One region of the Lysinibacillus sp. FSL K6-0075 genome, then DNA from elsewhere that is predicted to be linked to it. Evidence: riboswitches for the same ligand, from Rfam matches in the RefSeq annotation. Region 1 holds a riboswitch; the other holds the start of a gene.
The links. Region 1 has a riboswitch for preQ1 ahead of queF (preQ(1) synthase). Riboswitches for the same ligand answer to the same signal wherever they lie in the genome.

Region 1 (10,825 bases):
AGGCGGGAATGACGGCGCAGTACAGTTTGTTGCTGATGTTCAAGCGAAAATCCAAGCGCTGGGCGGCGATTTCGCTAGCGTCACGGTTAGCTTCGATGACAACAACAATATTGTGTTCACAACTGCCGATTCTTCGGATGAGTTCTCGATTGATGGCGGCGGCGCAGCAGCGCTTATCGGAACGTCGTTCACAACAGGCACTGAAGGTTCTGGCAACAATCAACTGTCCGTGACAGTTGGTGGCTCCACGAAAAACATTACATTGGCTGACGGCAACTATGATTTCACTGCGGCAGGCGATCGCGCAACATTTCTGACCGATCTTAACAGCAAGTTGGATACGGCTTTCGGTACAGGCAACGCAATGGCGTCTTTCAACGCTAACAACGAGCTTGTCATCACGAACAGTCTGAATGGCAGCGCGAGTACGATCGGCGCAGTTACAGGCAGCGCAGCTTCCGCGCTGGGCCTCGGATCGGCAGCGCTGCAGCAAGGTCAGAATGCAAACAATGCCGGCACGCTGACGATTGACGGCATTGACGTCAATATTTCGCTGACGGCAGGCAACTACACAACTGGAGGTCTAGCATCCGACCTGCAATCGCAGATCAGAGCGGCTGATCCTGCTCTTGCTAACGCAACGGTAAGTCTGGCAGACGGTAAATTCGTCATCTCCACTGGAACTCAAGGAAGTGAAGGTTCGGTAACGATTGGCGCAGACGAACTGGCGAAAACATTGAAGCTGACTGCTTCCGAAGGCGCTCAATCGACAATTGGAGCTGACGCTGTAGATCAAGGTCTCAAAATGCAAATCGGTGCAAACAACGGACAAACATTGACTGTAGACATTGGGGATATGCGTTCCCTGGCACTTGGTATTTCCGGTAAGGACGCTGGTGCTGCACAAGGCTCCGTGACTGGTGCTGCGTTCACGTCCACTCAATCGGTAACGAACGGAACCAACAATACCGGTGCTGAATACGGACTGGATGTGACAACATCGGAGAAAGCGACAGCTGCGATCGAAGTATTGGACAACGCAATCAAAACTGTCTCCTATGAGCGTTCTAAGCTGGGTGCGTTCCAGAACCGTCTAGATCATACAATCAACAACCTTGGAGCTTCCGCAGAAAACCTGACGGCTGCCGAGTCACGCATTCGCGACGTGGACATGGCTAAGGAAATGATGGAGTTTACCAAAAACAATATCCTCTCCCAAGCTGCGCAAGGGATGCTGGCGCAAGCGAACCAACAGCCGCAAGGTGTCCTACAGTTGCTCCGTTAATATTATCCTTATCAAAGGGGACTCTAGAATCTCTAGGGTTTCCTTTTTCTTACTTGCGCATATCAAAGCTAAACTTAACGAAGGACAATTTGGGGAAATAAGTTCATTTATGCACTTGGCCTCTGTGCATAAATTGGAAAATTCGTGTGACCCACTAACCATTCTGTCAGCACAGTACGAAGGCTAGAGCGACAGTCATTATCACACTACCAACCTTAACGCTGTGTTCACACTTGCAATGCACTTTCGACAACCAGCATATAACCTGCCCCGCGAATAGTAACGATTCTCTCAGGATAGGTAGGGTCAGCCTCGATTTTTTTGCGTAAATTACTGATATGTACAGCGACCGTTCTCGTATCCTCCAGACTATCCGTTCCCCAGATGAGCTGAAACAACGCATCGACACTGACGGCACGATTCACGTTTTGTGCCATATAGGACAGTAAACCGAACTCTTTTTTAGATAAAAAGATGGTTTCGCTGCCCATGATGACGGACTGTGCGTAGAAATCCAGCGTCAAACCCGGTAACTCCAGCAGTTGTTCCCCTCTGCCCGCTGACACTCTGCGAAGATGTGCCTTGATCTTGGCAATCAGCACCTTTGGACTGAACGGCTTGGTCACATAATCATCGCCACCATAGGATAACGCGCTAATTTTCACCTCGTCTTCCTCTTGGCTACTCAGAAACACAATCGGCGCACTCGTGTAGGTCCGTGCGTTCCTGCACCAATCAATGCCGCTCTCATTAGCCAGCAGTACATCTAGTACAATTAAATCCGGCTCGAACGAGGCAAGCAGCTTCAAAGCTTCCGTCCCACTATAACTGTAGGAGGATATGAAGCCCTCCCTCTCGCAATACGCCTGAACAATCTCACATATGTTGGGGTCATCATCGACAATCATAATTTTATATTTGTTCATCTAGCGCTCACCTACTTTCTCCACGAATGCATGGAAGTGATATGTAAATGATTAAACCCGTCTTGCCGTCGCTCTCCGCTCGAACCGTCCCTCCATGCGCTTGTATGATTTCCCTGCAAATCGCCAGCCCGAGCCCGCTGCCCTCTACACTGTTCTCCACGCCCGGTCTATCATATCTATAATTGCGATCGAAAATTTTCTCAAGCTGATCTGGAGGAACGCCTATGCCAGAGTCTTGTACGCTAATGATAGCATAGCGGGTATGATTCAACTCCTCCACAGCTAGCCCAATACGCACCAGCCCACCGCTAGAGGTGAACTTCATCGCGTTCGACACTAGATTAAACAACGCCTGATCGAATCTTTGCGCATCCATCTCGACAACAGGCAAGTTAGGTTGTTGATCTTCCGCATCCCCGATATCCAGCATGAAATCCAAACCTGCGTCATACACAACCAGCTCATATTGTTCAAAAAAACCACGCAAGAAGTGAGTTACATGAACCGGCTCCATTTGGAACGAGACTTGTCCCGTCTCCAAATGCGACAAGAAGGATAACTCCTCGATCATCCGGTTAATCCTTATCGTGTTATCCTGGATATACTTCAGATACTGTTCATTACGTTCCGGCTTGACCCCGTCCTGCACAGCTTCTACATAACCAAGCATGCTGGACAGCGGCATACGCAGATCATGCGTAATATAGGCAAGGAGCTTCTTTCTCCCTTGCTCGGAGTGAAGCAATCGGTCATATGATGTGCGGAGATCATCATGAGCTACGGATAAAGCATGTGTGCGTTCTTGTACAATCTGTTCCAAATTTATATTCATTTCGGTCAGCTTGTTGTTAGCGTCCTGCAGCTCACGTGTAATCCTCTCTTCGTTCGATGCCGCCTTCGTAAATCTTGAAGAAAGCAGAATCATCTGTGCAATCGTAAACACCAACAGACCAAGCGGAGAGGTATTTCCAATTCGTGACCATTCATTGTAATATAAAAAATCGTTGACGACAGTAACTAAACCAACCACCGACACGAGCAGGAAGATTAGCGCTCCCTCCATACGCCGCATAGCCGCTTTTACTAGCCCAACCATTAGATAAATCATATGCAGAAAAACCATCACACCGATCATTAGTAACATTTTGGTATATAGAAGTGCAGGGGTCATTACAACAACGATACAGAATGCGCCGGTAACAATCCGCGTGCCAAGATGAAACCAACGCGACACATAATTCGGAAAAATACTATCAAAGTACATCGTCATGATATAACCAATACTGCAAAGAATCAGGTACTCGATCTTGAACTGCAATCCCCATGGAAATGCTGGCCACAATTGTGTGAGCAAGAGCTCGCCGACCAGCAAGGATCGGATACCAGATAACACGGTGAACAGACCAAAATACAATGGAGCCCTGTCTTTGCGTCGAAGTCCGAACAACAGCAGATGATATACGCCAATCACAAGCAGGCCTGCGGTGGTGAACATTTCTGCGGCGATTCTCAGATTTGTCCTAACCGTTAACACATCACTGCCGCCAAACTCTATATACTTGGTGATGCCGCCTCGCTTATGATGGAAGTTGGCTACTTGCATAACCAGCTCCACCCTGTCATTCTCGGGCTGGAAGAACACCAGCTTCGTTGCCAGATGCGGAGTCACGCTGCCCTTGTCCCTACTAACTGTACCAACTTCTGCCAGTAGTTCACCGTTAACCCATAATTTATACGCATGAAAAATGGTAGGCAGCCGTAGGGCAAGCCGCTCATTCCTATCTTGCTCGCTAAGCTTGATGATCACCCGAAATGTTGCAAAGCCTGTACCGTTCAGTTGCTGACCCTCTAACCGATAGCCTAGCCAGGAGCTCGGGATATTGATCCAACGGTCATTATTTCCGTCTCTTGCTAAGCGATTCTGTATGTCCTCAGGCGACAGCAGCTCTTGCCAGTAGAACGCCCACTCCCCTTTTAAATTTAGAGGATTCTCACTAACATGAACCTGCGTTAAATCCAGAATGCCTTCTTCACTTTCGAACTTAGGGGAGTCCGGTACAGAGATGACGGCATAGCTTGCAACCAAACCAAAAACAATGGCAGCAGCTATTTGAAGAAAAATAGTACGAGAACTGAATCGGAGAATACCCCTCATTATGAACCCAACCCCAATCTCCAAGAGCGCAATAAGTAAGTTAATTATCTAAATAATATCATCATTAAAGGAAAATGTATCCTACAAAAATCTGTGGGGCGTTGTACACAATCATTACGATGAGGTCCTTTTTTCTTACGTGCAACCAAGTTTTAAGCAAGAAGAAGGGAGCGGTTAACGAAGCAGACTAACCGATGCAGATCTAAACGGTAGATTCAGATCTTACCCCACAATGTGGCGACTTGCTTCAAAGATATTTTCCATGATTTTGCGGGGGATCCAAATAGCCTCACTTCTTTAGTTCGACCCGTTCAGCTACCACATTCAATACACAGGTAGATGCGGCTCCTAACTATTACTTCCTTATGAGTGACACACAGCACTCCGTTTGTCTCGAATGCATGCTACATCAATAATGGCACTTAAAGTATTAAATATATATAGTTTACGCTTAATCTTTGTTATATTTAGGGTATTTTTGGGAAAAATGTTTATATAAATTGCAGTTAAGCAATACAAATCAGATCGGTCACATTCGCTTCATACAAATGTGCCTGTTTTTTTAAAAACCACCTTTACTTATGATAAGGTTCACCGTAATGTATCTAAATGAGGTTTATTCTTCTTTTCGACAGTAAAAAAAAACAGAGGGACCTTCCAAAATACTAGAACAGCTTCCGATGCTCAAGTATTTTGTAGTTCCAAACTATTTTAAAGTTGTAATTCCTCAAGTTATAGACAAAAAGGATGAATATAATGAAATATAATAAATCAATTATGCTAAAGCTAATCAATGAACATCGAACATTGCATGATGAATTAAAAAAGCTAAAATCTGAAATGGGTTTAGAGAAAAATTTTGCAGTAAAGGCATTGTATCATTCATATGTTGCAGAGGATGGTCCTTATATGAAAGAATATCAGGATTTAGAGCGATTATAAATCGGGGTGCTACTAACAAATGGTTAGCAGGATAAGTGGAAATCTTTAGTTTAAATGATTCAAGAATTTCGGAAACATTTTTTCTGTTTTCATTAAAACCACACTTTATTATGATACAGTTCTCCGTGACTAGTCTAAGTGCAGTTTTCATAATGCTTGTAATTCGTATTCCATAGGGTAAGATTTTATAAAAAAATCTATTTGACGTGCTGTACTATTTTTTGTACGATATTGAAGAAAAGAATGCCCGGACTAGAACGGGAGAGGTTCATAGCTGATACCCTCTATAAAAAACTATGGAAACATGACAATATGCCATGTCCATATCGGACGTGGCTTTTTTATGTTTTTACTTATGTTTTAATAGACTGATTGGTGATGCCTCTCTTGAAAAGTGTTGGGAAACATTTTTACAAGGAGGTTTTTTTATGTCTGGCAGAAGTCATGAAGAAGGATTAAAGGATTTAACCCTATTAGGTAATCAAGGTACAAAGTATTCCTATGATTATGCACCTGAAGTATTAGAGGCAGTGGATAATCTACATGCCAATCGAGATTATTTCGTTAAGTTTAATTGTCCAGAGTTCACTAGTTTATGCCCTTTGACAAATCAGCCGGATTTTGCCACGATGTACATCTCGTATATCCCGGATAAAAAAATTGTTGAGAGTAAATCACTAAAATTGTATTTATTCAGTTTTAGAAATCACGGCGATTTCCATGAAGATTGCGTCAATATCATTATGAATGATTTAATTGCATTGCTTGATCCACGATATATTGAGGTTTGGGGGAAATTTACTCCACGTGGGGGTATCTCGATCGATCCATGGTGTAACTATGGGAAGCCAGGAACGAAATATGAAGAAATCGCCAAATATCGTTTAATGAACCACGATCTTAATCCAGAAAAAATTGATAATCGATAAATGAAGATTTGAATAGTTCAATCAAGAAAGAGGTTTTTAGCTACCCTCTTTAAAAAACTAAGAAGAAAGCAGCACTTTTTCTTAGAGTGCTGTTTTTTTGATATAAGGGAGTTTTATAGATGAAGCAGGAAAAAGCAATTGTTGTATTTAGTGGAGGTCAGGACAGTACAACTTGTTTGTTTTGGGCAAAAGAACGTTTTGAAGAGGTTGAGGCAGTCACTTTTGATTATGGTCAAAGGCATCGTCTTGAAATTGAATGTGCAAAGGAGATAGCGAGTGAACTTGGAATCAGGCATCATATTCTTGATATGTCACTCCTGAACCAGCTTGCTCCGAATGCTTTGACACGACAAGATATTAAAGTAGAAGACGGAGATAATGGTGAGCTGCCATCGACTTTTGTTCCTGGTCGAAATCTTCTCTTTCTTTCATTTGCAGGTGTTTTAGCGAGTCAAGTAGGAGCTAAGCATATCGTGACTGGCGTTTGTGAAACAGATTTTAGCGGATATCCAGATTGCCGAGATGTTTTTATTAAATCCTTGAATGTAACGTTAAATTTATCGATGGATGATTCTTTTGTAATTGATACACCATTGATGTGGCTGAATAAGGCACAGACATGGGAGCTTGCTGATCAGTTCGGGGCATTGGACTTTGTTCGAGAAAGAACGTTGACTTGCTATAACGGTGTCATAGCTGATGGTTGCGGTGAATGTCCAGCATGTAAACTGCGAAAAAAAGGACTTGATGAATATTTGCGTTATAGGAAGGAGTCTTAAGGCATGTCAGATTTTAAAATCGTCGAGAGACTCCAAAAAATTGATGTGGATATTCAAAGAAATCAATTGAACTATCATGTAAAGCGTGTTCTCGTAAGCAAGGAATTTACCTTCGATGCTGCTCATCATTTACATAATTATGAAGGGAAATGTAAAAATCTGCACGGTCATACCTATCGTGTAGTATTAGGGCTGAGTGGCTACACAGATGAACGTGGTTTGCTGATTGATTTTGGCGATATAAAAAAAATATGGAAACAAAAAATAGAGATTCATTTAGATCACCGCTATTTAAATGAAACACTTCCACCTATGAATACGACGGCAGAGAATATAGTTGTGTGGATTTACGAAAAGTTGACAGTGGCCTTGCTTGATGAAGGATATAACGGTGCGCGTGTAGAGTTTATCAAACTTTATGAAACTCCGACAAGCTATGCAGAAGCGAGACGGGAGTGGATGGAAGTTGAGTAAGATACCTGTGATTGAAATCTTTGGACCAACAATTCAAGGCGAGGGAATGGTCGTTGGCCAGAAGACCATGTTTGTGAGAACTGCAGGATGTGATTACTCCTGTTCTTGGTGTGATTCATCGTTTACGTGGGATGGCAGTGGAAAGCATCTTATTGTCCAAATGACAGCGGAAGAGATTTGGGCTGAGTTGAAACGAATGGGGGGCAATGGTTTTTCATTTGTCACGATTTCAGGAGGCAATCCTGCACTCAATCCGAATTTAGCAGAGCTCATTGCCATTTTAAAAGAAAATGACATAAAAATCGGGGTAGAAACACAGGGGAGTAGGTGGCAGAAATGGATGTATGAGATTGATGAACTGACAATTTCACCAAAGCCACCTAGTTCTGGAATGACCACAGACTATTCTGTGCTTTCTTATATCTTCGAAAAACTTAAAGATCGAAACAGCAATCACCATGTATCCCTCAAAATAGTCGTTTTTAATCAAGAGGATTACGATTATGCTAAACAAATTCACCATCGATATCCAATGATTCCTTTTTATCTTCAAGTCGGCAATGATGATCTTACGACAACTGATAATTCACAATTAATTATGCATTTATTGGATAAATATCATGCGCTGATTGATAGAGTAATGAAGGATGAAGAATTAAGAGATGTTAAAGTACTGCCACAGTTACACGCCCTTGTTTGGGGGAATAAAAGAGGTGTATAGTGTGCCATTACAAAAAAGCTTTTAAATTTACTTGAGGAGTAATAGTATGAGCGTATTATTTTATTTATTATCTATTGTTATCGCTAATGTGGTAACGGCAGCATTTGCACCATTGCACTTTGGTATGTTTATTGTTCCAATGGGGACACTTTTAATTGGGGCGACCTTTATTTTTCGTGACCTAGTACAAAATAAATATGGTAGAGCAAAAACGTATTTATTTATTATTACAGCTTTAATTTTATCAGCAGTGGTATCATTCCTACTGGGAGATACACTTTTGATTGTAGTAGCATCAGCGCTATCGTTTATTGTCGCTGAAACGGCTGATACAGAAATCTATACTCGATTAAAATTACCAATGGCTTGGCGTGTGTTCTACAGTGGAATTGTTGGAGGCTTTCTAGATTCTGCAATTTTCGTAGTAATCGGCTTAAGTCCACTTGGCGCCAATATATTGCCATGGGAAGCGGTACCTGCCACTATTTTGGGGCAAATTATTGTGAAGACGATTATTCAAATGGTTGGTGCAATCATTTTAAATAAAGTTGGACCAATGAAAGAAAAACATCTCATTTCAGGATAATTCTTTGAAATAGCCTTCCTTATTATGAAGATTCGTATCACAAGTAATTGTTTTAATAACAGGCCCATTCACTTTATGCGAATGGGTCTGTTTGATTTATATTCTTACTAAAGTGCATCTTTATGCCATTTTCTTTTGTTTATGATCTAAATGATAACTAAAGAAAGTTAGCAGACTTGCACAGACGGCAACTATACCACCGACCCATGTGACATTCATCAAATTTCCTTGATGATACACAATTCCGCCTAATGCAGACCCAAAGGCGATGCCTACGTTACTTGCCACTGGCATAAGAGAAGCAGCGAGTCCTTTAGCATCTGGTTTATAAATTTCGGCCAAATCTATTAAATAAAGCTGAGTAGATGTTGTTAAGAGGATGGCCATTAGTGACATTAATCCGATGTTTGCTAGTCCTAAAATAAAATGATTTGTCGTCCAAAATAAAGTTGTCAGTACAATTGCTTGGACGAGAAAAACAAACCGAAGTCGACCTATGGCATTGTGACTGGCAATTTTACTGGCAAGAATGTTGCTGAAAATCGAAAGAAACCCGTAACCGAATAAGATTAAACTGATAGAATTATTTGGTGCACCCATCCCCTTTAAAATAGGAACAAGGTACGTAAAGACTGCATAGGTTGCACCAAACCCAAGCGCAGGAATGAAAAAGGCAATTAAAATTCGTGGTTGGATTAGTAAAGAAAATTGATCGCGTATCGAGCTTCGTACTTGGCTGAGTCGAGTAGGTAAGACAAAAAAAGATGCCGCAAACGCCAACCCTCCGAGAAGAGTGGTTAACATGAAAGTGGCATTCCAGCCGTACCATTCGGCGATAACAATTCCAATGGGTACGCCAACTACATTTGCCAGTGTGAAACCACCGAAAACGAATGATATAGCAAGGCCGCGTTTGTTAGTCGGCATGGTTTCGCTTGCAACAATCATGGCTAGAGAGATCAATACGCCTGTTACAATCGCTGTCATAACCCGAAGTATAAGGAGCATACTATAGCTCGTTGAAATTACGCACAGAGCATTTAAGGCAATGAAGGAACCTATCAAAAACAGCATCCATTTACGCTTTGGAAAATGGCTTGTTGCTGACATCACGAGTGGTGTGGCTATGGCAAATGTAATAGCGAACGCAGAAACGAGTGTGCCTGCTTTTGCATTTGTCATATGAAGGCTTGAAGAAATATCAGTTAAGATCCCGACAATAACAAATTCGCTTGTCCCAAGAACAAATGTTAATAATGCTAGTGTTAAGATAAGTAACCAATGTCGCTTGGATAACTGTGTATGATGCATAAATACCTCTTTCTTAGATGAATGTAACTGTGTTACTTAGTAGACACAATTTAAACATCATAGCATAAAATGTTTTTATGAGAAATTAGATTGGTTTTCCTTATATGTTGTCAGTATTTGTTTCCAACGATTCCCCTTAAGAAGGATTTTGTAAATATTACTCGAATTTTCTATTGGAAGATTAACTTTAAAATTGTTTGATGTGTATAAATAATAAGGGGAAAAGGGGGATTCACATGATTCAATTCCTTCAGATGGGAGAAAATACAGTTATAAGTTCCCAAAAAGGTAGTGTTACTATTAGCTACGAAATGTCTAATTTGGTCGATATTTCGTTAACTGCATTTCTTTTAACGGATGCAAACAAGGTACAAGGAGATAACGGAATTATATTTTATAATCAACCAACTAGCATATCTGGTGCAGCTACCCTGATACCATCTGAGAATGTAGGGAATATAAAAATACATAAAATGAATTTTGACATGAGTAAAATTCCTGAAGGTATTACTAAAATAGCAATAACACTTACAGAAGATAATAGCCGAGGTTTTTCAAATGTGAAAAATTTAAAGGCAGAGATATGTACTGATAGCACTGTTATCGATTTAGCGCCATCTAAGTTCGCAAATGAGAATGGAATAGTAGTATTAGAATTATATCTAAGGAATAGTCAGACAAAGGTGAGATCTATTTGGCGTGGATTTGATTCTGGGT
Region 2 (10,825 bases), 580 kb from region 1:
CATTACGTCAATTCCTCACTAGTGTACTTGGACCAAACGATGACATTACTACCTTTGAATATACGAAGAAAAACAATAAGGAAAGTGGCCCTGCACTCGTCGGTATTGAGCTAGGTGATCGTGCTGAATACGAAGGACTACTTGCCCGAATGGATGAATTCGGCTTCAAGTACAAAGAAGTAAACAACGACATTCAACTATTTGGTTTACTCGTTTAACATAAAGAGTCTCACTTCTCCGCAAGTGAGGCTTTTTTATGTATTAAAGTTTATCGATCATCTTATTATCCTAAATAAAAAACACTCATACAAGTGTATGAGCGTTTCATCATTAACCTAAAAGAGCACGGTCTGAATTCATTTTTTCCCCACGAATGCGTTCAAATTCAGCCATTAAATCAGGGATTGTTAATTCATGTTTGCGATCTTCACCAACTTCTAAAATGATTTGGCCTTTATCCATCATAATAAGACGATTGCCTAAATCTAATGCTTGCTGCATATTGTGCGTTACCATTAATGTCGTTAAATTATCTTTTTCCACTAAGTACTTCGTAATACGAGTAATTAATTCTGCACGTGATGGATCAAGTGCAGCCGTATGCTCATCCAGCAATAAAATAGATGGCTTTGTGAAGGTAGCCATTAAGAGCGACAAAGCTTGACGTTCCCCACCTGAAAGTAAGCCTACTTTTGCAGAAAGGCGATTCTCAAGATTCAAACCAAGCATCTCTAGTGATTCTTTAAAAAATTCACGACGCTTTTTATCCACACCATTACGTAACCCTCTATGCTTATTGCGAGAGTATGCTAGAGCTAGATTTTCTTCAATTGTCATCGTAGGTGCCGTTCCCGCCATTGGGTCCTGGAAGACACGACCAATGTATTGAGAGCGTTTATATTCAGGCAAACTTGTCACATTATTACCATCAATTAACACTGTCCCGAAATCAGGTGTTAAAGCACCTGAAATCATATTCATCATCGTTGATTTACCTGCACCATTACTACCAATGATTGTCACAAAATCACCAGGCTTTAAGTGTAGGTTAATCTCTGCAAGTGCAATTTTCTCATCTGGTGTTCCCTCATTAAATACCTTATTAATACCATGTAATTTAAGCAAGGCCTTTTCCTCCCTTCTCTACTGTTTTTACTTACGAAAGTCCCGCAGCACGCTTGGCTTTACGTTTACGTTCCTTACTCTTATTGATAATTTGCGGTAAAATCAGCGCCAAAATAACGATGATAGCCGTAATTAATTTCATGTCTCCTGAATCAAGGAAATCTACACGTAATGCTAATGCTAATATAATACGATAAATGATGGCTCCTGCAATGACTGCAAAAGTTGTACGAATAATGGTTTTAGTCCCAAAAATAGCCTCACCAATAATAACGGATGCAAGACCGATCACAATCATACCAATCCCCATACTTACATCTGAAAACTTCGAGTATTGTGCGATTAAAGCTCCAGAAAATGCGACAAGTGCATTGGAAAGTCCTAGCCCCAAAATGATAAGTGTATCTGTATTTGCTGAGAAGCTGCGAATCATTCGTTTATTATCACCAGTTGCTCGGATAGCTAGCCCGACCTCTGTCTTTAAGAACCAGTCTGCTATTAACTTAATTAAAATCGTGATGATTAATACGACAATCAGCACACTCCATGTACCTGGTACATGCTGAAAGCCCATGCCTTTTAATAGGTTATTAAGAGCAGCATCGATCCCTAAATTGCTCCAAAAAGCTTGAAACTTTGAAAAGATTGTTTCAGAGTTTAATAGTGGAATATTCGGGCGACCTATCGTATTTTCTGCAGTTAACCCCATGATGCGTAGATTAATCGAGTATAAAGCAATCATCATTAAAATCCCTGATAATAGTGGATTAATCTTTCCTTTCGTGTGAAGAATTCCTGTCATACATCCAGCAATAAATCCAGCAACAATTGCCACTAAAGTCGCTAAGATTGGGTGGTAGCCAAGCAAAACCATTGTTGCTGCCGTTGCCGCCCCTGTTACAAAGCTTCCATCAACCGTTAAATCCGGAAAATCTAACACCCGAAATGTTAAATATACACCAAGTGCCATAATTGCATAGATGATTCCTTGCTCCACTGCGCCAAATAATGCTAAAAACATCGTTGAATCATCTCCTAAATCTCTTAATTATTTATATCGCTTGTAAAATGAAGATAAAGCGGGGATAGTTCTCCCCCGCTTCGTTTTACTTTTCTAGAATTTCTGCACCCCAAGAATCTTTCATTTCGATTCCTAAATCATCCGCTACTTTTTTATTGATTAATAGTTTCAGATTTTGAGGATATTGTGCTGGTGTATCAGCAGGTGTTGCTTCACCTTTTAAAATTTTCACAGCCATTTGACCTGCTTCATAACCGATATCGAAATATTCAAATCCATAAGCAGCTAAACCACCACGTGCCACAGAATCTAATTCTCCTACGACTAATGGTAATTTATTCGTATTGGCAACATCAATTACCGATTCTAAAGCAGAAACTACTGTGTTATCAGTAATAATATAGAAAGCATCTACTTTACCAATTAGAGATTCTGTCGCTTGCTTTACATCTGCTGAAGTGGATGCTGATGCTTCTACCACCGTTAAACCTTGTTCATCCATAACCTTTTTCACTTCTGAAACTTGTGCAACTGAGTTTTGCTCACCCGCATTGTAGACCATCCCTACTTTTTTCGCACCAAGGTCTTGTAAGAATGCTACTGTTTTAGAAATCGTTTCAGGATGTAGATCAATTGTGCCTGTAATATTTTTCCCTGGCTTCTCCATTGAGTCGATTAACTGTGCACCAACAGCATCTGTAACCGATGTGAAAATAATTGGAATATCACTTGTTGCTGTTGCAGCTGCTTGTGCAGAAGGTGTAGAGTTAGCAAAAATTAAATCTACGTTTGCACTCACTAGATTGTTAGCAATCGTTGTGTTAAGGCTGTTATCTCCTTGCGCAATTTGTGGATCGTATTCAACTTTTAAGCCAGCATCTTCAATTGCTTTTTTAAAGCCTTCCGTTGCTGCGTTTAACGATGGATGCTCAACAATTTGAGTAATCCCGATTTTATATGTTTTATCGTCTGCATTTCCGCTCTCACTTGCATTGTTTGTTTCATTTCCTTTTGAATCTGTTGTACTAGAGCCACCACTACCACAAGCAGCAAGTAGTAACACTAATCCAAAAAGAAGGAATGATAGCTTCTTCACATTGCTTTTCACAAATAATCCCCCCGATTATGTTCTCAAATATCTACCGCACTTTATCCAAACAAAGTGTGAATGTATCGCTATATTATCGTTATTATCGAGCTCAGTCAACAACATTATGAATGTTCTGACTTTTAAAAGTGACAAAATATTTTAGTTTTTCATTCAATTTGGCGCTTTAAACCGCTAAACTACGCTGTTTTAGTTATTCTATTTCTTTTTTCAACATAGTAAAAAATATTTATGACAATTTTGCGACGATAGGACATTATAGACAAAGTCTGACATTTGACTTCTACTAGATATGTATAATAAAATATTTACTTGTGTGAAAGCACCGTGGTTCGTAACCATCCCACGAAAAAAAACTAAGGAGAAATGAATATGAAAATAAAATTTTTAGCAGCAAGTGGTATCATTGCGGCTCTCTATATAGCTGTGACCATGCTTGTTGCACCATTTGGTTTTACGGAGGTACAGTTCCGAGTATCCGAGATGTTTAACCATTTAGTAGCATTTAATCCACGCTTTGCCGTAGGGATTATTATTGGTGTATTGATCTCTAATCTCTTTTCACCACTTGGCATTTACGATTTAGTGTTTGGTGTAGGTCATTCAATGATTACACTTGGCCTGTTTATTTTAATCTGTAAATTTGTCAAAAATATATGGGCACGTTTAATTATTAATACATTGCTATTTACATGCACCATGTTTATCATTGCCTTTGAGCTGAACTTAGCCTTAGAGCTGCCATTCTTTTGGACTTGGCTAACAGTAGCGGCGGGTGAATTTGTTGTATTAGCTGTTGGTGCGCCGATTATGTATGTATTAAACAAACGCCTTCACTTTAATAATTTGATTTAACTGACGGGTCTTTTTAGATTCGTCTTTTTTCTTGACACTATTCTGAAAATATTCTACAATTCTTTCTAATAAATGCAAGGAAGAAGAGTAGTAGCAAGCATTGTTACTTCAAGAGAGCTGGTGGGTGGTGTGAACCAGTAGTACAGACTTGTGAATGGACTTCAGAGCAGCCTTATCAAATGTAAGGCCGATTTGCTCCCCGTTACCGGAGCAGGAAAGCGCGCAAAAATTGCGAATAAAGGTGGCACCACGGTTACTCGTCCTTTTTATGAGGGATTGGAGTGGCTTTTTTTTATGGAAAAATTAGCATAGAGGAGTCGAGTAAAGATGAGTACAATAGTAGAGAAAAAGGGATATTTCGGTGAATTTGGTGGAAGCTTTGTTCCAAAGGAGCTTCAAAATGTTTTAAATATACTAGATGAGAATTTTCAAAAGTATAAAGAGGATGATGACTTTAAGCAAGAATTAGATTACTATTTCCGTGAATATGTTGGTCGTAAATCCCCTCTTTATTTTGCAGAAAATTTAACAAAGCAATTGGGTGGTGCAAAAATTTATTTAAAACGTGAAGACCTTAACCATACAGGCTCACATAAAATCAATAATGTACTAGGACAGATCTTACTAGCCAAACGTATGGGAGCAAACCGCGTGATTGCCGAAACAGGTGCAGGTCAACATGGTGTAGCAACAGCTACAGCTTGTGCCATGTTTGGAATGGATTGCACGATTTATATGGGCTTGGAGGATACAAAGCGTCAGGCATTGAACGTATTTCGCATGGAGCTTCTTGGCGCGAAAGTCGTAGCGGTTGATAAAGGGCAGGGTCGCCTAAAGGATGCAGTTGATGAAGCATTTGCTGACTTAGTAGAAAACTATGAAACTACGTTCTATTTATTAGGTTCAGCAGTTGGTCCACATCCCTTCCCTACAATGGTTAAACATTTTCAATCCGTGATTAGCCGCGAAAGTCGTGAACAGATTTTAGAGAAAGAAGGAAAGCTTCCAACAGCGGTTCTTGCCTGTGTCGGCGGTGGTAGTAATGCCATTGGGGCATTTGCTGACTATATTGCAGACGAAGATGTTCGCCTTATTGGAATAGAGCCGGATCAAGCTGCTACCTTAAACGAAGGAACACCAGGTGAGCTACACGGCTTCAAATGCTTAGTGCTGCAGGACGCAGACGGTAATCCGCTCCCAACCTATTCAATAGCAGCTGGTTTAGATTATCCCGGTGCTGGACCTGAGCATAGCCATTTGAAAACAATTGGTCGTGCTGAGTATGTGACCGTGACCAATGAAGAAGTTTTAGAAGCATTCCAAGTACTTTCCAAGGTTGAAGGTATTATTCCTGCTCTTGAAAGCTCACATGCAGTCGCACATGCTCTAAAATTAGCACCAACTTTATCACCTGAGGAAAGCATTATTATTAATATCTCTGGTCGTGGTGATAAAGACGTTGAACAAGTTTTCCACATGTTAACTAAATAACTCAACAAAAGAGCGACTTCCGTTTAGGGAAATCGCTCTTTTAACTATACCAATGATCTAGGATAAATATCTGCTACATTATCTCTCAGCTTTGCTTTCAGAAATTTTCCAACAGATGTCTTTGGAATTTCCTCTAAAAATACGACTGCATCTGGTACCCACCATTTAGCAAATTGATTTTCTAAAAAGGCAAGAAGCTCTTGTTCAGTTACTGATTGCCCCTCTTTCAATACCACACAAGCTAATGGACGCTCCTGCCATTTAGCATGAGGCATGGCAATGACAGCCGCTTCTAAAACCGCATCATGCGTCATCAGTGCATTTTCCAAATCAACAGAGGAAATCCATTCGCCACCTGATTTAATAAGATCCTTCGTACGATCCGTAATTTTAATAAAGCCATCCTCTGTTCGTACTGCAATATCACCAGTATATAACCAGCCATCTCGATAGGCATCTGCTGTTCGTTCATCCCGATAGTATTCGTTAGAAATCCATGGACCTCTTAAACGCAATTCCCCCATTGTGTTGCCATCCCAAGGTACTTCACCCTTCTCATTAATGATACTAGATTCGATACCTGCCATCGTCATCCCTTGCATCGCTCGAGCTTCAATACGTTTTTCAATCGGCCAATCATCCATCCATGACATATAGTTGGAAAGTGCCACGATTGGTGTAGTTTCTGTCATGCCGTACACAACAATATAAGGAATTCCGTATTTTTCCTCAAATGTCCGAATGAGTCGGGTTGGTGAAGCCGAGCCACCACAACATATCGCTCTTAAAGAACTAATATCTCGCTCTTTCTTTTCCTGCTCCTGTAATGCGCCTATCCAAATTGTTGGTACACCAGCGGTTAATGTAACCTTTTCTTGTTCGATTAAATCCATTATTAACGCTGATGTAAATTGCGGACCTGGTAGAACTTGTGTAGCACCCACATTGACACTAGCAAAAGGTAACCCCCATGCATTTGCATGAAACATTGGCACAATTGGCATCACGACATCTCTTTCTGCAATCCCCATAGAATCAGACATACTCAGCATGTTGCTGTGTAATACTAACCCCCGATGTGAATAGACAACTCCTTTTGGATTCCCTGTCGTGGCACTTGTATAGCACATACCAGCAGGTGCTTCTTCATCAATATCCTCTGGAAATTGAAATTCTTCATCAGCAGTAGCTAATAACTCCTCATAAGATAAAACATTTTGTAATGTGGTCTTTGGCAAAGCTGTATCATCCGTCATAACAATATAGTGTTTCACTGTCTTTAGTTTTGGCGCAATATTTTCAATGATCGGTAATAAATCTACATCGACCATTAAAATCTCATCTTCTGCATGATTAATAATATAGATCAAATGCTCTTCTGATAAACGAATATTTACCATGTGTAAGATTGCCCCTGAGCAAGGTACAGCAAAGTAGGCTTCTAAATGCCGATGCTGGTTCCACGCAAAGGAGCCAACTTTCGTTCCTCTTGTCATCCCAAGCCTCGTAAGAGCATCTGCTAAACGACGCGTTCTTTTTGCCCACTGTCCATATGTTAAACGGTGTATTTTGTGTGGGCTTGTCCGTGAAATAATTGATTTTCTTGCAAAATAGCTCTCTGCTCGTTTGAAAAAACTAGTTAAAACTAATGGTGCTTGCATCATAAAACCCATCATCCCTTCATTTGTGAATTTTCCCCTTGTGAAATCGTCACAGCATCAATTTAACTGAATACTATTAATATTCCGAATATTATTATATTTTAATTCCATAATTTAATCTATATATTCCAATAATTTTCTTTTATATACATATAAAAAAACGGATGAAGTCTAGTTCTTCACCCTTTGCTTATCTATTATGAAATTGCTTTTTTATGCAGTTTAATTTTCAATTTCTCTAACATATCTACCGTCATTTTAGCTAAATCATACTCTGCTTTGAAGCCCCACTCTTTTTGAGCCGCTTCAATATTTAAAGAGTTTGGCCAGCTATCTGCAATGGCTTGACGAACTGGATCTACCTGATAGCTCATTGTGAAATTTGGTAAGTGTTTCTTGATTTCAGCCGCGATTTGCGAAGGTTCAAAGCTCATAGCAGTAATATTAAAAGCATTGCGATGAACGAGCTTACTACCGTCCGCTTCCATTAAATCTACGATAGCTTGTAGAGCATCTGGCATGTACATCATATCCATGAACGTTCCTTCTTGAATATACGATGTATACTTGCCTTGTTCGATGGCTTCATAGAAAATTTCTACTGCATAATCTGTTGTACCACCACCTGGAGGTGTTACATAAGAAATTAATCCTGGGAAGCGTACTCCACGTGTATCAACACCAAAACGATTGAAATAATAATCGCATAATAACTCACCCGCTACTTTATTTACACCATACATGGTTGTTGGTCGTTGCAAAGTATCCTGTGGTGTATCTTCCTTAGGTGTAGACGGACCAAACGCACCAATTGAGCTTGGCGTGAAAAATTGCATATTTAGCTCACGTGAAACTTCCAATGCATTCATTAATCCGCCCATATTTAAATTCCACGCTAACAATGGATTTCTTTCTGCTGTTGCTGATAATAATGCTGCTAAATGCATCATTGTATCTGCACCGAAGTCCTTTGCTAAATCGTGCATTCTTTGTCCATCTGTCACGTCCAATATTTCAAATGGGCCCTTAGTATGTTCAAGCTTTCTAATGTCTGTAGCAAGTATATTGTCCTCTCCATAAATACCACGAAGTTTTTCTACAAGCTCAGAACCAATTTGACCAAGTGCTCCAGTAACAATAATCTTTTTCATTTCCCAAAACCTCCACATGTGAACAATTGTACTTTCGGAAAGTACAAAAATATATTGATAAACATTGATTTAATAACACTTTCAATGAAATTCATTATAATGTGTTCGTTTTGAAAATACAACAATTATATTAATAATATTCCTTACAAGGAACATACAATCCCTTATTCTCAGTATATGAGGACATAAAAAATATTGTGCTACAAAAATATATAAAACACAATTGTACATCTCAAAAACACACAGTATTTACACTTTCTTAAACTAGTTTTGTAACCATGCAAAAAAAGAATCTTCTTTGCTATTTTTTGCAAAGAAGATTCTTTTTAGATATTATTCTTTAATATTAAATTATATCGAAAAACGTTTGACAGCTATTTGCAAAACTTTTGATACTTTGCGCAATTCTTTAATATAATTATGGAACTGTTGCTGAGCTGTTAATTGATCAGCTGTTAATGCAGCTACATGCTTAGTAGACACGGCATTCGTATCGGATAAAGCTGTCAACATAACCGCATCCTCACTTACCGTCTTTGTATGATTGGCAATCTCTTGAACCGTAGCAGATACTTCCATAATATACGGCTTTATAGTATGTACTTTTTCTAAGATTTGATCAAAACTTGATGCCGTTTGTCCTGTGACAGCAACACCTTTTTCAGTCGCCACTAAAACGCCTTCCATCATTTGTACCGCATAGCTCGAATCTAAATGGATGTTCTGTACAATGGATGTAATCGTTTGTGTTGATTGAACGGTTTGCTCTGCAAGCTTACGTACCTCATTAGCCACTACTGCAAAACCTTTCCCATGCTCTCCTGCTCTTGCAGCTTCAATAGATGCGTTTAACGCTAGTAAATTAGTTTGTGCTGTTATTCTTTCTATTACTTCAATCATTTGGTCAATCGATGCTGCACGCTCAACTAGATTAAAAATTGCTGTATTAGATCTTTCAACCGCCTGCTTAATCGCTTGCATTTGCGTTAAATTAGCCTGTACAATTTCTGTTCCACTTTCTGCATCTCTGGCTGTTTTTTGTGCAAAACTTTCTACAACCTGAATCTTTTCTAAAATAACCTGTACATCATTTAAAACTTCCTCTAAGGAAGCCGTATTCGAAGCTAATTTATTAGAAGAAGCGGTCGTTGACTCGGAAATAGATTGTACATCCTTTGCTATTTTTAATGTCGTTGTTGATGATTGCTCAGAGGATTTCTGCAATTTCCCTGTCATTTCTTCTACTTCATAGGCACTGTCAGTAACAGTATGGAGTAGGCGTTTCACTTCAGTTACCATTTGATTGTAGGACAGGACTACTTCACCAAGCTCATCATGAGCCACGTAACTTGCGTTGGCAGTGAAATCACCCTGTTCTGCACGTTTTAATAATGACTTTAGTTGACGTGTTGGCACATTGACTGCCTTCGTTGCGATAAATCCGATAAGGATTACAAGCAAGACAACCGCTAAGCATACACCGCCTAGTAACCAGTAGCCAAATTGCACATCTTTTTGATAAGCCTGCTGTTGGTCTTTTGCTCTTTGAACTAAATAATTTTGCGTATCCTCTAATAATGTATGACTTTCCTGACTAATTGGTAAAAAAGTTTGCAAATAAAACTGATCTAGCTCACCACGGTTCAATTGCTTAAAGTCCTCAATGGCTTCTTCCTGCTTCTTCAGCAATGACTTATACTTCTTAATTTGATGACTCATCTTTTTATCAATTTCTTGGCTATCTAGATGCTCTAAAGGCTGTGCCATGTTTTGTAAAATGGCTGCCATTTCTTTATCGTCACCCTTCGAATCTACTATAAAATCTAATCGACGCTGTGATTCTTCTAGCTCATTTAGCCATCCAATTGGGACAAGTCCCTGTGTGTAACTCTCACTTGCATGCCACGACATTTTCCTTAAATAATCTACACTAAATACACCTAGCAATACATTCGATAATACACAAACAATCATGAGTACAAGTAACTTGTCCTTCACCTTAACGAAACGGAAAAAATGCATGATCCTTGGCTCCTCCTCCAACTCTTACCAATAATGATAGTATAGAGATATAAAGCCAGTGTTATGTTTTTGTAAATTTTGATCGATATATTAAGAATTTATACCCATCCTTTAGTTCCATTTAGGTAATTTAACTTGCAAATCTATTCATACTATTGCTTCTTATTCGTACTACTTTTTGAATAAACATTTGCAACCTTCCATACATTGCCAACGTTGATAATAGAGAATGGGGGTGTTACATTTGACGCAATTCAAGAAGTTAGACTGGAATTTAGTAATCAGTCTTCTTTTACTCGGTGGTATTAGTTGCCTTTTTGTCCATTCGAGTAGTGTAAATTTCGAACAATATTCAAGCTCTTTTATTATCAAGCAATTTTTATTTTATCTC

Region 2: linked by a shared signal. The riboswitch ahead of MHB65_RS02470 (QueT transporter family protein) and the one ahead of queF (preQ(1) synthase) in region 1 are both predicted to bind preQ1.

The regions. Positions count from the first base shown of each region.
Region 1 is NZ_CP151947.1:4,965,922-4,976,746, reverse strand. Features, by position in the region: gene MHB65_RS25020 (flagellin) at 1-1,285, shown strand, start outside; gene MHB65_RS25015 (response regulator transcription factor) at 1,513-2,211, opposite strand; gene MHB65_RS25010 (ATP-binding protein) at 2,219-4,366, opposite strand; gene MHB65_RS25005 (hypothetical protein) at 5,123-5,308, shown strand; PreQ1 riboswitch class I at 5,566-5,612, shown strand; gene queF (preQ(1) synthase) at 5,737-6,237, shown strand; gene queC (7-cyano-7-deazaguanine synthase QueC) at 6,357-7,016, shown strand; gene queD (6-carboxytetrahydropterin synthase QueD) at 7,020-7,490, shown strand; gene queE (7-carboxy-7-deazaguanine synthase QueE) at 7,483-8,211, shown strand; gene MHB65_RS24980 (VUT family protein) at 8,258-8,797, shown strand; gene MHB65_RS24975 (MFS transporter) at 8,918-10,108, opposite strand; gene MHB65_RS24970 (TerD family protein) at 10,345-10,825, shown strand, end outside.
Region 2 is NZ_CP151947.1:527,043-537,867, reverse strand. Features, by position in the region: gene ilvA (threonine ammonia-lyase IlvA) at 1-218, shown strand, start outside; gene MHB65_RS02485 (ABC transporter ATP-binding protein) at 331-1,125, opposite strand; gene MHB65_RS02480 (ABC transporter permease) at 1,157-2,146, opposite strand; gene MHB65_RS02475 (ABC transporter substrate-binding protein) at 2,232-3,254, opposite strand; PreQ1 riboswitch class I at 3,576-3,620, shown strand; gene MHB65_RS02470 (QueT transporter family protein) at 3,627-4,109, shown strand; T-box leader at 4,178-4,377, shown strand; gene trpB (tryptophan synthase subunit beta) at 4,437-5,600, shown strand; gene MHB65_RS02460 (long-chain fatty acid--CoA ligase) at 5,645-7,264, opposite strand; gene MHB65_RS02455 (L-threonine 3-dehydrogenase) at 7,459-8,412, opposite strand; gene MHB65_RS02450 (methyl-accepting chemotaxis protein) at 8,764-10,434, opposite strand; gene MHB65_RS02445 (FtsW/RodA/SpoVE family cell cycle protein) at 10,679-10,825, shown strand, end outside.